One region of the Hydrogenophaga defluvii genome, then DNA from elsewhere that is predicted to be linked to it. Evidence: riboswitches for the same ligand, from Rfam matches in the RefSeq annotation. Region 1 holds a riboswitch; the other holds the start of a gene.
What was found. A riboswitch is a leader RNA that binds a small molecule or an ion and turns the genes downstream of it on or off. The one in region 1 is predicted to bind S-adenosylhomocysteine.

Region 1 (6,296 bases):
GGTCGTCTTTCTGCATCTCACCGGCCACGTACTGCATTTCCTCCAGGCTGGGGGTGATCAGGCCGGACAGGCCCACGATGTCGGCATCCTCGACCTTGGCGCGCGCAAGGATCTCGTGGCACGGCACCATCACGCCCATGTTCACCACCTCGAAGTTGTTGCACTGAAGCACCACGGTGACGATGTTTTTCCCGATGTCGTGCACGTCGCCCTTGACGGTCGCAATCACGATCTTGCCCTTGGGCTTGGCGTCGCCTCCGGCGGCCACCAGCAGGCGCTTTTCTTCTTCGATGTAGGGCAGCAGGTGGGCCACGGCCTGCTTCATCACGCGCGCGCTTTTGACCACCTGAGGCAGGAACATCTTGCCCTGGCCAAACAGGTCGCCGACCACGTTCATGCCGTCCATGAGCGGCCCTTCGATCACGTGCAGCGGCCTGCCGCCATCCGCGCGGATGGCCTGCCACATTTCTTCGGTGTCTTCGGTGATGAACTCATTCAAGCCATGCACCAGTGCGTGGCTCAAACGCTCGCGCACCGGCAAGGCACGCCAGGCGTTCTTCGTGCTGTCGTCGCGTGCAGCGCCTTTGGCGCTTTCGGCGATTTCCACCAGACGCTCGCCGGCGTCCGGGCGCCGGTTCAGCACCACGTCTTCCACGCGCTCGCGCAACGTGGGCTCCAGCTCATCGTACACACCGATCATGCCAGCGTTGACGATGCCCATGTCCATGCCGGCCTGGATGGCGTGGTAGAGGAACACGGTGTGGATGGCCTCGCGCACCGGGTCGTTGCCACGGAAGCTGAACGAGACGTTGGAGACACCGCCCGACACCTTGGCGCCCGGCAGGTGCTGTTTGATCCAGCGCGTGGCATTGATGAAGTCCACCGCGTAGTTATTGTGCTCTTCAATGCCCGTGGCAATGGCGAAGATGTTGGGGTCGAAGATGATGTCCTCCGGCGGGAAGTCCACCTCGTCCACCAGGATGCGGTAGGCGCGTTCGCAAATCTCGATCTTGCGCGCAAAGGTGTCGGCCTGCCCGGTTTCGTCAAAGGCCATCACCACGGCCGCTGCACCGTAGCGGCGCACCAGGGTGGCCTGCCGTTTGAACTCGGCCACCCCCTCCTTCATGCTGATGGAGTTGACGATGCCCTTGCCCTGGATGCAGCGCAAACCCGCCTCGATGACGCTCCACTTGGACGAATCGATCATCACCGGCACGCGGGCGATGTCGGGTTCGGTGGCCATCAGGTTGAGAAAACGCACCATGGCGGCCTCGCTGTCGAGCATGGCCTCGTCCATGTTCACATCGATAACCTGGGCGCCGTTTTCCACCTGTTGACGCGCCACGGCCAGCGCCTGCTCGTACTCGCCGTTGAGAATCAACCGCGCAAAGGCTTTGGAGCCGGTCACGTTGGTGCGCTCGCCGATGTTGACGAACAAGCTGCCTTCGCCCACGACCAGGGGCTCCAGGCCAGACAACAACATGGGAGGAACATTCGCAAAATCGGGCATGGACTCACCTGAAGAAAACACAGTACAGGTGAGCGTCGTTGTCATCCAAGCCTGACACCCGGCACCGGGTGCTGCAACGCTCCTTGGTCAAGCGCGTATTTTAAAGTCGATGGGGCCACAAAAGCGCCACCAAAGCGCTGCCAAGGCAACGGGTGAACATCAAATCGGCATAGGGGGCCTCCCTCATAGGAGGCGCACCTGCCACACCACCCGGCATGCGGGTCCGCCCCGGGCGGTTCGAGAGCTTGAGGTCATGACAGCCTTGGTGCTCCCAGTCAATCGAAGTACGCAATGGTGAGCACCGTTTTGAGCAATCGGTCACTGTTGCGCAACCAGCGGCGGCTGCTCACTGCCACTTGCCGCGCCACGTATTCTTTCGCACCCAGTGCTTTGAGTGCCCGGTAGGTGGTCTTCGCCCCCTTCCAGTGCTTGAGCTGGATCGCCCTCAAGCGGTGGCGCAACCACTCGTCCAGCTCTCGCGAGACCCTCGACGTTTGCGCCAGTCCGAAGTACGCCTTCCTGCCAAGCAGGTACCCAGCTCACGCTGGCTCCCATCGGGTTTGGGTATCAACACCTTGCGTACCGGAATGGGCCGGTAGCTGCCTGCCAGAAGCGCTTGGCGGATGTCGGGCCAGCTCGTGCGGATCAGCTGGGCGGTCTGCTCGATGTCGAGCCCGTCCACCCCAGCAGCTCCCTTGTTGGCCTTTACTTTTCTCCACGCGGCCAGCAGGTTCTGCCTCGTCAGCGCCGCCTCCAGCAGGCCAAGGCCCGCCATCGGCTTTGCCGACCCTGTGCCCTGGTGTTCAGCGAGCGGGCCGCTGGCTTCGTCGCTGATGAGATCACGCATGGCTTCACCGTGCGCTACGCTCACCCGCCCAGGTTGCTCCAGCATCTGACGCATGGCCTTTGACATCTCCCTGTCCTCAAGCACTCACTCTCGTTTGGTCCTTCGCCCTTGCCTTGTGACCTCATCGGCCCCGGCGCCTGCTACTACGACCTTTGCTGACTTCTCGCTCCGGCACAGCCGTCGCCCTTTCAGGCACAAGGCGAGATCTCCCCAGGTAAGAACGCACACCTTCATCGCACAGCCGCCGCATCTACGCCACCTCGCCTTGGTCACAAGAGCTTTGCGGTTGTTTACCCGCTTGCCCTGCTTGGCAGCGCCTTCTATGCGGTTCTTGTTCATCGGCTCGCGATTTACGCTTCACGCTTCCTTCCCACGCTCGGTCGCCCTCACGCAGCTGCGCTTCACTTTGCTCACTGTGACCAGCTCGCAGCGGGACTTGCACCCGCGGGTGTGCGCCCAGCATGGGCGCACAAACACAAAGCCCGCTGTGTTTCCACAGCGGGCTTTTCATCTCATCCAAGCTGGCTTACGCCAGCGTATAGATTAGAAGGTGTGGCGAATGGACAGGTCGAAGTTGGCCTTGGTGCTCTTGGCCTTGCCATAAGTACCGATCACGGCAGTGCGCTTGCTCAGGTTGTATTGAGCGCCCAAGCCCAGCTTGTTGGACTTGACCTTGGGGCCAGCAGCCAGTGCTTGGGTCTCAGAGCGGATGTAACCAGCGCTGAACACCGTAGCGCCCATGGGCACATTCACGCCGAATTGCAGGGCGGTGTACTTGTTAGCGGTGTTGGCAGCGGAACCGCCTTCGACGTTGTGGTAAGCCACCTTCAGATCGGCAACGCCGAAGTTGTAGCCGGCACCAATCACGTATGCGTCATCGTCGTAACGGTTTTGCATCAGACCGCCCATCACGGTCAGAGGACCGGCAGCGTACACAGCATTGGCGCTGAACAGCGCCTTGGTGCCGGCAGCAGCGCCGCCCAGCTGAGCTGCGGTTTGGTCTTTGAAGCCGTAGGTGACGCCAACGGTCAGGCCACCGAAGGAAGGCGAGTTGTAGTGAATGCCTTCCGAACGGCCCAGGTCAGCGAGGTCGGGACCGGTCGACACGTTGCCAGCGCCCGCAGCGACGGAAGCCGAACGCACGGTGCCCCAGGGGTCAGCCCAGTTGTTCACGTCGTTGTAGGCTTCAATTTCGCGGCCAAAACGGATGTTGCCGAAACCACCGCTCAGACCCACGGTCGAAGCGCCTTGGAAGGTACGGCGACCAGCGTTGGTGCCGTCGTTGTTACCGTTGGTGGGGTTGAAGCGCTGTTGCAACACGAAGTTGGCCTTCAGACCGCCGCCCAGATCTTCAGTACCGCTGAACACCAGGTTGTTCAGGCCGTTGCCAGCTTGGTTCAGCGTGGTGGTGCCTGCTGCGCCGTTGCGCACAATGCCCACATCCAACGAACCAGACAGGGTCACGGAAGACTGGGCGAAGGCGGCGCCGGTGGCGGCCACGGCGGCCAGAGCAATCAGAGTCTTTTTCATTGAGAGATTCTCCAAGGTTGAAAAAAGAGGCCGTGGGCATCAGCCCCAAGCCAACCTCCGTTTTGGGAAGTTGCTCTTATTGCACCAGAACCTGCCCGGTGACGCAAAACTTTCCCGGCTTTTGGGCACCGGGATGTTGTTTGAGTGCAACGACAAACAGGCACGAGTCACTCGCATCCGTTTCGTCGTTCATTTTCATCACCTTGAAGGTTGGCACTTGAAAAATCGACGGTACAACCTAAAATCAGCACTCGTTGGACTTGAGTGCTAACATCGCACCATCCCACTGGCACTGCCCCGGCAGCACACCGGTGTGGACTCCAGCTTTTACCCACTGTTGTTACACATTCAGGAGATTCCATGAAACTGCGTCCTCTCGCCGACCGCGTGATCGTCAAGCGTCTCGAACAAGAAACCAAGACCGCTTCGGGCATCGTGATCCCCGATAACGCCGCCGAGAAACCTGATCAAGGTGAAGTGCTGGCCGTCGGCCCGGGCAAGACCAACGACAAGGGCGAAACCAAGGCGCTGTCCGTGAAGGTCGGCGACCGCGTCCTGTTCGGCAAGTACAGCGGCCAGACCGTCAAGGTCGACGGCGACGAGCTGCTGGTCATGAAAGAAGACGACCTGTTCGCAGTCGTCGAGAAGTAATTCCCGCCCCACCTATCTCTCTATTTATCTAGGAGTCTGACAAATGGCAGCAAAAGACGTGATTTTTGGCGGCGAAGCCCGTGCCCGCATGGTTGAGGGTGTGAACATCCTGGCCAACGCTGTGAAAGTGACCTTGGGCCCCAAGGGCCGCAACGTGGTGCTGGAGCGCTCCTTCGGCGCCCCCACCGTGACCAAGGACGGTGTGTCCGTGGCCAAGGAAATCGAGCTGAAGGACAAGCTGCAGAACATGGGCGCCCAGATGGTCAAGGAAGTGGCTTCCAAGACTTCGGACAACGCAGGTGACGGCACCACCACCGCCACCGTGCTGGCCCAAGCCATCGTGCGCGAAGGCATGAAGTACGTGGCCGCCGGCATGAACCCGATGGATCTGAAGCGCGGCATCGACAAGGCTGTGGAAGCCCTGATCGCCGAGCTGAAGAAGGCCTCCAAGCCCACCACCACCTCCAAGGAAATCGCTCAAGTTGGCTCCATCTCCGCCAACAGCGACGCTTCCATCGGCGAAATCATCGCCAACGCGATGGACAAGGTCGGCAAGGAAGGCGTGATCACCGTGGAAGACGGCAAGTCGCTGCAAAACGAGCTGGATGTTGTTGAAGGCATGCAGTTCGACCGTGGCTACCTGTCGCCCTACTTCATCAACAACCCCGAAAAGCAAGCCGCGCTGCTGGACAATCCGTTCGTCCTGCTGTTCGACAAGAAGATCAGCAACATCCGTGACCTGCTGCCCACGCTGGAGCAAGTCGCCAAGGCCGGCCGCCCGCTGCTGATCATTGCCGAAGACGTCGAAGGCGAAGCCCTCGCCACCCTGGTGGTCAACACCATCCGTGGCATCCTGAAGGTCGTGGCAGTGAAGGCACCTGGCTTCGGCGACCGCCGCAAGGCCATGCTGGAAGACATCGCCATCCTGACGGGCGGCAAGGTCATCGCTGAAGAAGTGGGCCTGACCCTGGAAAAGGTCACCCTGGCCGACCTGGGCCAAGCCAAGCGCATCGAAGTGGGCAAGGAAAACACCACCATCATCGACGGCGCTGGCGCCGCCGCTGACATCGAAGCCCGCGTGAAGCAAGTGCGTATCCAGATCGAAGAAGCCACCAGCGACTACGACCGCGAGAAGCTGCAAGAGCGCGTGGCCAAACTGGCCGGCGGTGTGGCCGTGATCAAGGTGGGCGCCGCCACCGAAGTCGAGATGAAGGAAAAGAAGGCCCGCGTGGAAGACGCCCTGCACGCCACCCGCGCTGCGGTGGAAGAGGGCATTGTGGCCGGTGGTGGCGTGGCCCTGCTGCGCGCACGCCAAGCTGCTGGCGCCATCAAGGGTGACAACGCCGACCAGGACGCCGGCATCAAGCTGGTGCTGAAGGCCATCGAAGCCCCCCTGCGCGAAATCGTGGCCAACGCCGGTGGCGAGCCCTCGGTGGTGGTCAACGCCATCCTGGCTGGCAAGGGCAACTACGGCTTCAACGCCGCCAACGACACCTACGGCGACATGATCGAAATGGGCATTCTGGACCCGACCAAGGTGACCCGCACCGCGCTGCAGAACGCCGCTTCGGTGTCCAGCCTGATGCTGACCACCGAGTGCATGGTGGCCGAGTCGCCCAAGGACGACGCACCTGCCGGCGGCATGGGCGGCGGTATGGGTGGTATGGGCGACATGGGCGGCATGGGCATGTAAGTGCACCTAGTCTGAGGGCGCATGGCGGCGTTGCAGCCGCTTGCCGTGGCGATGCCACTGTCAGC
Region 2 (6,296 bases), on a different contig from region 1:
GCAGGGCAAGCGAAAGACTCTCAGAACTTCCAGCCCAGGCCCACACCGAACAGCACGGGGTCAACCTTGAAAGTCCCCGCTTTGACGCCGCCGGCGCTCACGTCGGTCTTGATGTAGACCTTCTTGACATCGATGTTCAGGTACATGTCCTTGGACAAAGGAATGTCCACCCCGGCTTGCAGGGCAAAACCAACGCTGTTGCGCTTGACGTCGGCTGCGCCGCCCAGCACATTGACCGAGCTGAAGCGGGTGTAGTTCAGGCCTGCGCCGACGTAGGGCTTGAAGCCTGTCGCATCGAAGTGGTACTGCACCGTCAGCGTGGGCGGCAGGTGCTTGAGCGTGCCGATGGCCGCACCGTTGGAATACACGGTGTGCTTCTGCGGTACCGTGAGGATCAATTCCGCCGCGACGTTCTTGTTGAAGAAGTAGGTGAAATCCACCTCGGGCAGGGTCTTGTTGTTGACGGTGAGGCCCAGGCCGGTGCTGTCGGTGTTAGCGCTGTCCAGGTGCACCGCACGCGCACGGACCAGCAGATCGCCGGCCTTGAATTCCTGCGCCATGGCAGCGCCCGAAAGCATGGCGGCACAGGCGGCCGCCGCTATGAAAGTCTTGTTCATGATGGTGTCCGTACCCAGTGGGTACCGCTGTCGGGAAAATCCCCGAAGCCCATTGGAACCCTGCACAGAGTAGGGTTATTTGATCCACATCAAATCAGGGTTAACCAGCATAACGGTCCTTGACCTGGATCAAGCCGCGACCCCCATCAGGGCTGGATCAGTTGCACTTCCGACACACCCTGCTGCCGAATGCCCAAGGCCTCTGCGGCTGCGTGGCTCAAATCGATGATGCGACTCTTCAAGTGGGGGCCGCGGTCGACGATGCGCACCAGCACCTCGCGCCCGGTGCGCAGGCTGCGCACCAGCACCTCTGTGCCGAAGGGCAGGGTAGGGTGAGCTGCGGTCAAGGCGTTTTTGTCGTACCGCTCGCCACTGGCGGTCAGGCGGCCATGGAAACGGTTTGCGTACCAGGAGGCCTGTCCCTGTTCCAGCACCAGGGGTATTGCGGCCGGCACGCCGACCCGGCGGTCGATGGGGTCTTGCCAGATGGTGGCCGGCTCGGCATCTGCCATCACATGCGCGGCAGCGACGGTCAGACACCACCCCAACAACCAGCGCGAAATCACAGCCTGCGCCTTCAGCCCAGCGGTAGCCGGCGCACGATTTCCAGCGTGGCTGCGCTCTGGTTCATGGCGTAGAAGTGGATGGCGGGCACGCCGCCGTTGAGCAACTGCTCACACAGGTCGCTCACCACGTCCAGACCAAAAGCCTTGATGGACGCGGTGTCGTCACCAAAGGCTTGCAGGCGCAGGCGTATCCAGCGCGGAATTTCGGCACCACAGGCATCGGAAAAACGCATCAACTGCGTGGAACTGGTGATGGGCATGATGCCCGGCACCACCGGGATGTCCACGCCCAGTTTGTGCGCATCGTCCACGAAGCGGAAGTAGGCGTCGCTGTTGTAGAAGTACTGGGTGATGGCCGAATTGGCGCCCGCCTGGGCCTTGGCGACAAACGCGCGCAAATCGGCCTCGGGAGATTTGGCCTGCGGGTGCACCTCGGGGTAGGCCGCCACCTCGATGTGGAAATCGTCGCCGGTCTCGGCGCGCATGAAGGCCACCAGGTCGCTGGCGTAATGAAACTCGCCACCCAACCCATAGCCGCTGGGCAGATCGCCGCGCAAGGCGACGATGCGCTTGACACCCATGGCCTTGAGTTGCGCGAGCTGGGCGCGCACGCTCTCGCGCGTGGCACCGATACACGAGAAGTGCGAGGCCGCGTCCACCCCTTCGGCCAGGATCTCGCGAACGGTGTTGAAGGTGCCGTCCTGCGTGGAGCCGCCCGCGCCGTAAGTGACCGAGCAGAACTCGGGCTTGAGGGCGTACAGCTGCTGGCGCACGGCACGCAGCTTTTCGGCGCCTTCGGGCGTTTTGGGCGGGAAAAATTCGAGACTGATGGGCAGGCCCATGGTCATTCCTTGGAACAAAAAACAAAAAATTCGCGGTTGCCGTCACCCCCGGCAATGGGGCTGTCGAACCAGCCGCGCACCGACAAGCGCAAGGCCGCACAGGCCTCTCGCAGCCGTCGTTCGACCACCGCGTACCAGGCCGGATCGCGCACGATGCCGCCTTTGCCGATCTGCTGCGGCTGCAACTCGAACTGCGGCTTGACCAGCATCAGCAGGTGGCCACCCGGGCGCAGCAACGGCGCCAGCGCCGGCAAGACCAGCGTGAGCGAGATGAAGGACAGATCGCCCACCACGAGGTCAAAGTCCGCGCCCACCGCTTCGGCCGTGAGTTCACGCGCGTTGCATTTTTCGATGCAGCGCACCCTTGCATCGACGCGCAGCGCCGGATGCAGCTGTCCATGCCCCACATCCACGCCCGTCACCTGCGCCGCGCCGTGCTGCAACAGGCAGTCGGTGAAGCCACCGGTGCTCTGGCCCACGTCAAGGCAGCGCCCACCGCTGACCACCAAGCCAGCCTCGCGCAGCGCGCCTTCGAGCTTGAGCCCGCCACGCGACACATAACGCGACTCGGCGTTGTCCACCAGTTGCAACTCCACCGTCTCGCGCAGCTCGTCGCCGTTTTTTGCCACGGTTTTCCAGTCGCCCGCACCCAGGCGCCAGCGCACGCCCGCAGCAATCAGCCGCTGGGCCTGCGAACGCGAAGCCGCAAGGCCACGCTCGACAAGGAGTTGGTCAGCACGCACGGTGGAGCACCACAGACAAAACCCAGGGAGCCGCGGGTCCGGCTCTGCCGGCCCGCCAGCGCCGCCCCCTTGAGGGGGTCGCGCGAAGCGCGGCGGGGGTGTTCAATACCGATACGTGTCTGGCTTGTACGGGCCCTGCTTGGGCACGCCAATGTACGCAGCCTGCTCGTCGCTCAGCTCGGTCAACATCGCGCCGACCTTCTTGAGGTGCAGGCGCGCCACCTTTTCGTCCAGGTGCTTGGGCAGCACATACACCTTGCCCACGTCGTAGGCGTCGCTGTGGCTGAACAATTCGATCTGCGCAATCGTCTGGTTGGCAAAGCTCGACGACATCACAAAGCTGGGGTGCCCGGTGCCACAACCCAGGTTCACCAGCCGCCCCTTGGCGAGCAGGATGATCTTCTTGCCGTCCGGGAAAATCACGTGGTCCACCTGGGGCTTGATCTCTTCCCACTGGCAGTTCGCTTCCAGCTTGGCCACCTGGATCTCGTTGTCGAAGTGACCGATGTTGCAGACGATGGCCTGGTCCTTCATGGCCTGCATGTGCTCGAAGGTGATGACATCGCGGTTGCCGGTGGTGGTGACGAAGATGTCGGCCTTGTCGGCGGCCCACTCCATGGTCACGACCTTGTAGCCTTCCATGGCGGCCTGCAGGGCGTTGATGGGGTCGATTTCAGTGACCCACACCTGGGCGCTCAGCGCACGCAAGGCCTGGGCCGAACCTTTGCCCACGTCGCCGTAACCGGCCACCACCGCCACCTTGCCGGCGATCATCACGTCGGTGGCGCGCTTGATGCCGTCCACCAGCGATTCGCGGCAACCATAGAGGTTGTCGAACTTGCTCTTGGTCACCGAGTCGTTGACGTTGATGGCGCGGAACATCAGCGTGCCCTTGGCCGACATTTCTTTCAGGCGGTGCACGCCGGTGGTGGTCTCTTCGGTCACGCCAATGATCTGCGCGCTCTTGCGGCTGTACCAGGTGTTGTCCTCGGCCAGCTTGGCCTTGATGGCGGCAAACAGGATTTTTTCTTCGTCGCTGCCCGGGTTGGCCAGCACGCCCTGATCCTTCTCAGCCAGCTTGCCCAGGTGCATCAGCAGTGTGGCGTCGCCCCCGTCGTCCAGGATCATGTTGGGGCCTTCGCCCTCGGTGCCCTTGGGGCCAAAGTCGAAGATGCGGTGGGTGTAGTCCCAGTAGTCCACCAGGGTTTCACCCTTGACGGCGAACACCGGCGTGCCGGCGGCGGCGATGGCCGCAGCGGCGTGGTCTTGCGTGCTGAAGATGTTGCACGAGGCCCAACGCACCTGTGCGCCCAGCGCCTGCAGGGTTTCGATCAGCACGGCCGTCTGGATGGTCATGTGCAGCGAGCCGGTGATGCGCGCGCCCTTCAAGGGCTGCTTGGCCGCGAACTCTTCGCGGATGGCCATCAGGCCGGGCATTTCGGTTTCGGCGATCTTGATTTCTTTGCGGCCCCAGTCGGCCAGGGTGATGTCGGTGATGACGCAGTCGGTGTTGACGGCGTGGACGCGTGCGTTCATGTGGTGTGCTCCAAAACGAAGTTTGAGAACCACTTGCCGGGGGGAGAAAAGCGCTCACCACACGATAAGTGGATGAGCGTCGTTGCGAATCTGAACCCCGAGCCTCACGCGGCGCCAACTGGGCCACGCTGCAACGCTCCTCGGGAGAGCGCGAATTCTACCGCAGGCTGCGGAAAACGTTCACCGCAAACAGCAGGACAGAAGCCCCCACGACGATGGACGTGACGCCCACCACCGGCTCCACCTCGGTGTTGCCCAACACCAGCAGCGACAGCGACACCAGCAAGATCACCGCCCCCACCTGGTGCAGCCAGAACTGGATGCGCTCCAGCCGGCGGCTCATGCGGTCGCCAAAATGCAGCACATAAAAGCCGATCAGCGCCATCGACGCCCAACCCAACAAATTCACGTGGGCATGCACGGGCTTGAGCGTGTGGTCATGGCTGGCGCCCATGTAAATGCCCATGCCCACACCGATCACGAAATACACGGCGGCCGCCTTGAGCCATGCCATTGCCTGTGGGTTCATAACGTCGCGCTCCGGTGGATGAACGGACACGCAGCATAGTGAAAAAATTAGTTTGTGACAAATTGCTAAATGCCCTCGGCTATGCTCCCGGCCCATGCTGCCCTTGTCTGAATGGCCCGCCGCCGCGCGCGCCCCTGTCCACGGCGTGTTCACCGACATCGACGACACGCTCACCTGCGATGGCGCCATCGCCCGCGAAGCGCTGCAAGCCCTTGCCGAGCTGAAGCGTGCAGGCTTGGCGGTCTACGCCATCACCGGCCGGCCGGTGGGCTGGAGCCTGCCTTTTGTGCATGGCGCCGCCCCCTGGCCGGTGGACGCCATCGTGGCCGAAAACGGCGCTGTGGCCCTGCTGCCCGGCGGTGGTCGCCTGTACCTGCAGGACGCCGCCACCCGCGCCGCCAACTTCGCCCACCTGCAACACGTGCTGGCACGCATTGAGCGCGAGGTGCCTGGCGCACGGCGTGCCACCGACAGCCCTGGGCGCGAGACCGACATCGCCATCGACCACAGCGAGTTCACCCACCTGCCTGAAGCGGCCATCGAGCAGGTGGTGGCATTGATGCGCGCCGAAGGTCTGAACGCCACGGTCAGCAGCATCCACATCAACGGCTGGGTGGGTGAACACAACAAGCTGGTGGGCGCGCGCTGGATCCTGCAAGCCCACGCCGGCCGTGCGCTCGACGCCGAGCTGGACCGCTGGGTCTACGTGGGCGATTCGACCAACGACCAAGTGATGTTTGCCCACTTCACCCACAGTGTGGGCGTGGCCAACATCGCGCGTTTTGTCCCGCAACTCACGCACCTGCCCCGTTACGTGACACCGGGCGAGCGTGGGCTGGGTTTTGCGCAGGTGGCACAGGCCGTGCTAGAGGTCCGCGCGTGAGCGAACACCCTCTGCCCGCCCACGGCGCAGCGGGAGCGCCGGCCGCCCACGCAGGCCGTGGGCTGGTGGCGATTTTTGGCGCCACGTTTTGCGAACTGGTGGGTGTGTTCATGCTCTCGCCCCTGCTGCTGCTGCGCCTCACCGATGCCGGCATGTCCACCGCCGTGGCCGGCCTGTTTGCCGCCACGGTGTGGGTGGGCATCTTGTGTATGGCGCCCATGGCCTCGGCCCTCACGCAGCGCATCGGTCGACGGCCGGCGCTGTGGCTGTCGGCGGCGGTGCCGGTGCTGACCGGTCTGGGCTTTGCCCTCACCGATCAGCCGGCGTTGTGGTTTGTGCTGTACCTACTGGCCGGCATGGCGGGCGGCCTGCGCTGGGTGCTGGCAGAAGCCATCGTGGCCGAGTTTTCACCCAGCCACCAGCGCGGGCGCAACGTGGGCCTGTTCGAGACCATGGTGGGCACGACCTTCGTGATCGGCCCCGCCATGCTGGCCTGGGTGGGACCACAGAATGCGCAGGCCGTGTGGTGGGCGGTCGGTTTTCTGGCGCTGGGGCTGCTGGGCAGCCTGTCGGTGCCTGC

Region 2: linked by a shared signal. The riboswitch ahead of ahcY (adenosylhomocysteinase) and the one ahead of metH (methionine synthase) in region 1 are both predicted to bind S-adenosylhomocysteine.

Annotation. Positions count from the first base shown of each region.
Region 1 is NZ_JBHTBZ010000017.1:159,263-165,558, reverse strand. Features, by position in the region: gene metH (methionine synthase) at 1-1,510, opposite strand, end outside; S-adenosyl-L-homocysteine riboswitch at 1,534-1,601, opposite strand; gene ACFQU0_RS08890 (hypothetical protein) at 1,786-1,983, opposite strand; gene ACFQU0_RS08885 (RNA-directed DNA polymerase (Reverse transcriptase)) at 1,956-2,357, opposite strand; gene ACFQU0_RS08880 (porin) at 2,901-3,887, opposite strand; gene groES (co-chaperone GroES) at 4,248-4,538, shown strand; gene groL (chaperonin GroEL) at 4,582-6,231, shown strand.
Region 2 is NZ_JBHTBZ010000043.1:67,097-73,392, forward strand. Features, by position in the region: gene ACFQU0_RS14665 (OmpW/AlkL family protein) at 21-617, opposite strand; gene ACFQU0_RS14670 (septal ring lytic transglycosylase RlpA family protein) at 764-1,129, opposite strand; gene metF (methylenetetrahydrofolate reductase [NAD(P)H]) at 1,195-2,025, opposite strand; gene ACFQU0_RS14680 (TlyA family RNA methyltransferase) at 2,028-2,768, opposite strand; gene ahcY (adenosylhomocysteinase) at 2,871-4,304, opposite strand; S-adenosyl-L-homocysteine riboswitch at 4,372-4,452, opposite strand; gene ACFQU0_RS14690 (hypothetical protein) at 4,462-4,833, opposite strand; gene ACFQU0_RS14695 (HAD family hydrolase) at 4,928-5,716, shown strand; gene ACFQU0_RS14700 (MFS transporter) at 5,713-6,296, shown strand, end outside.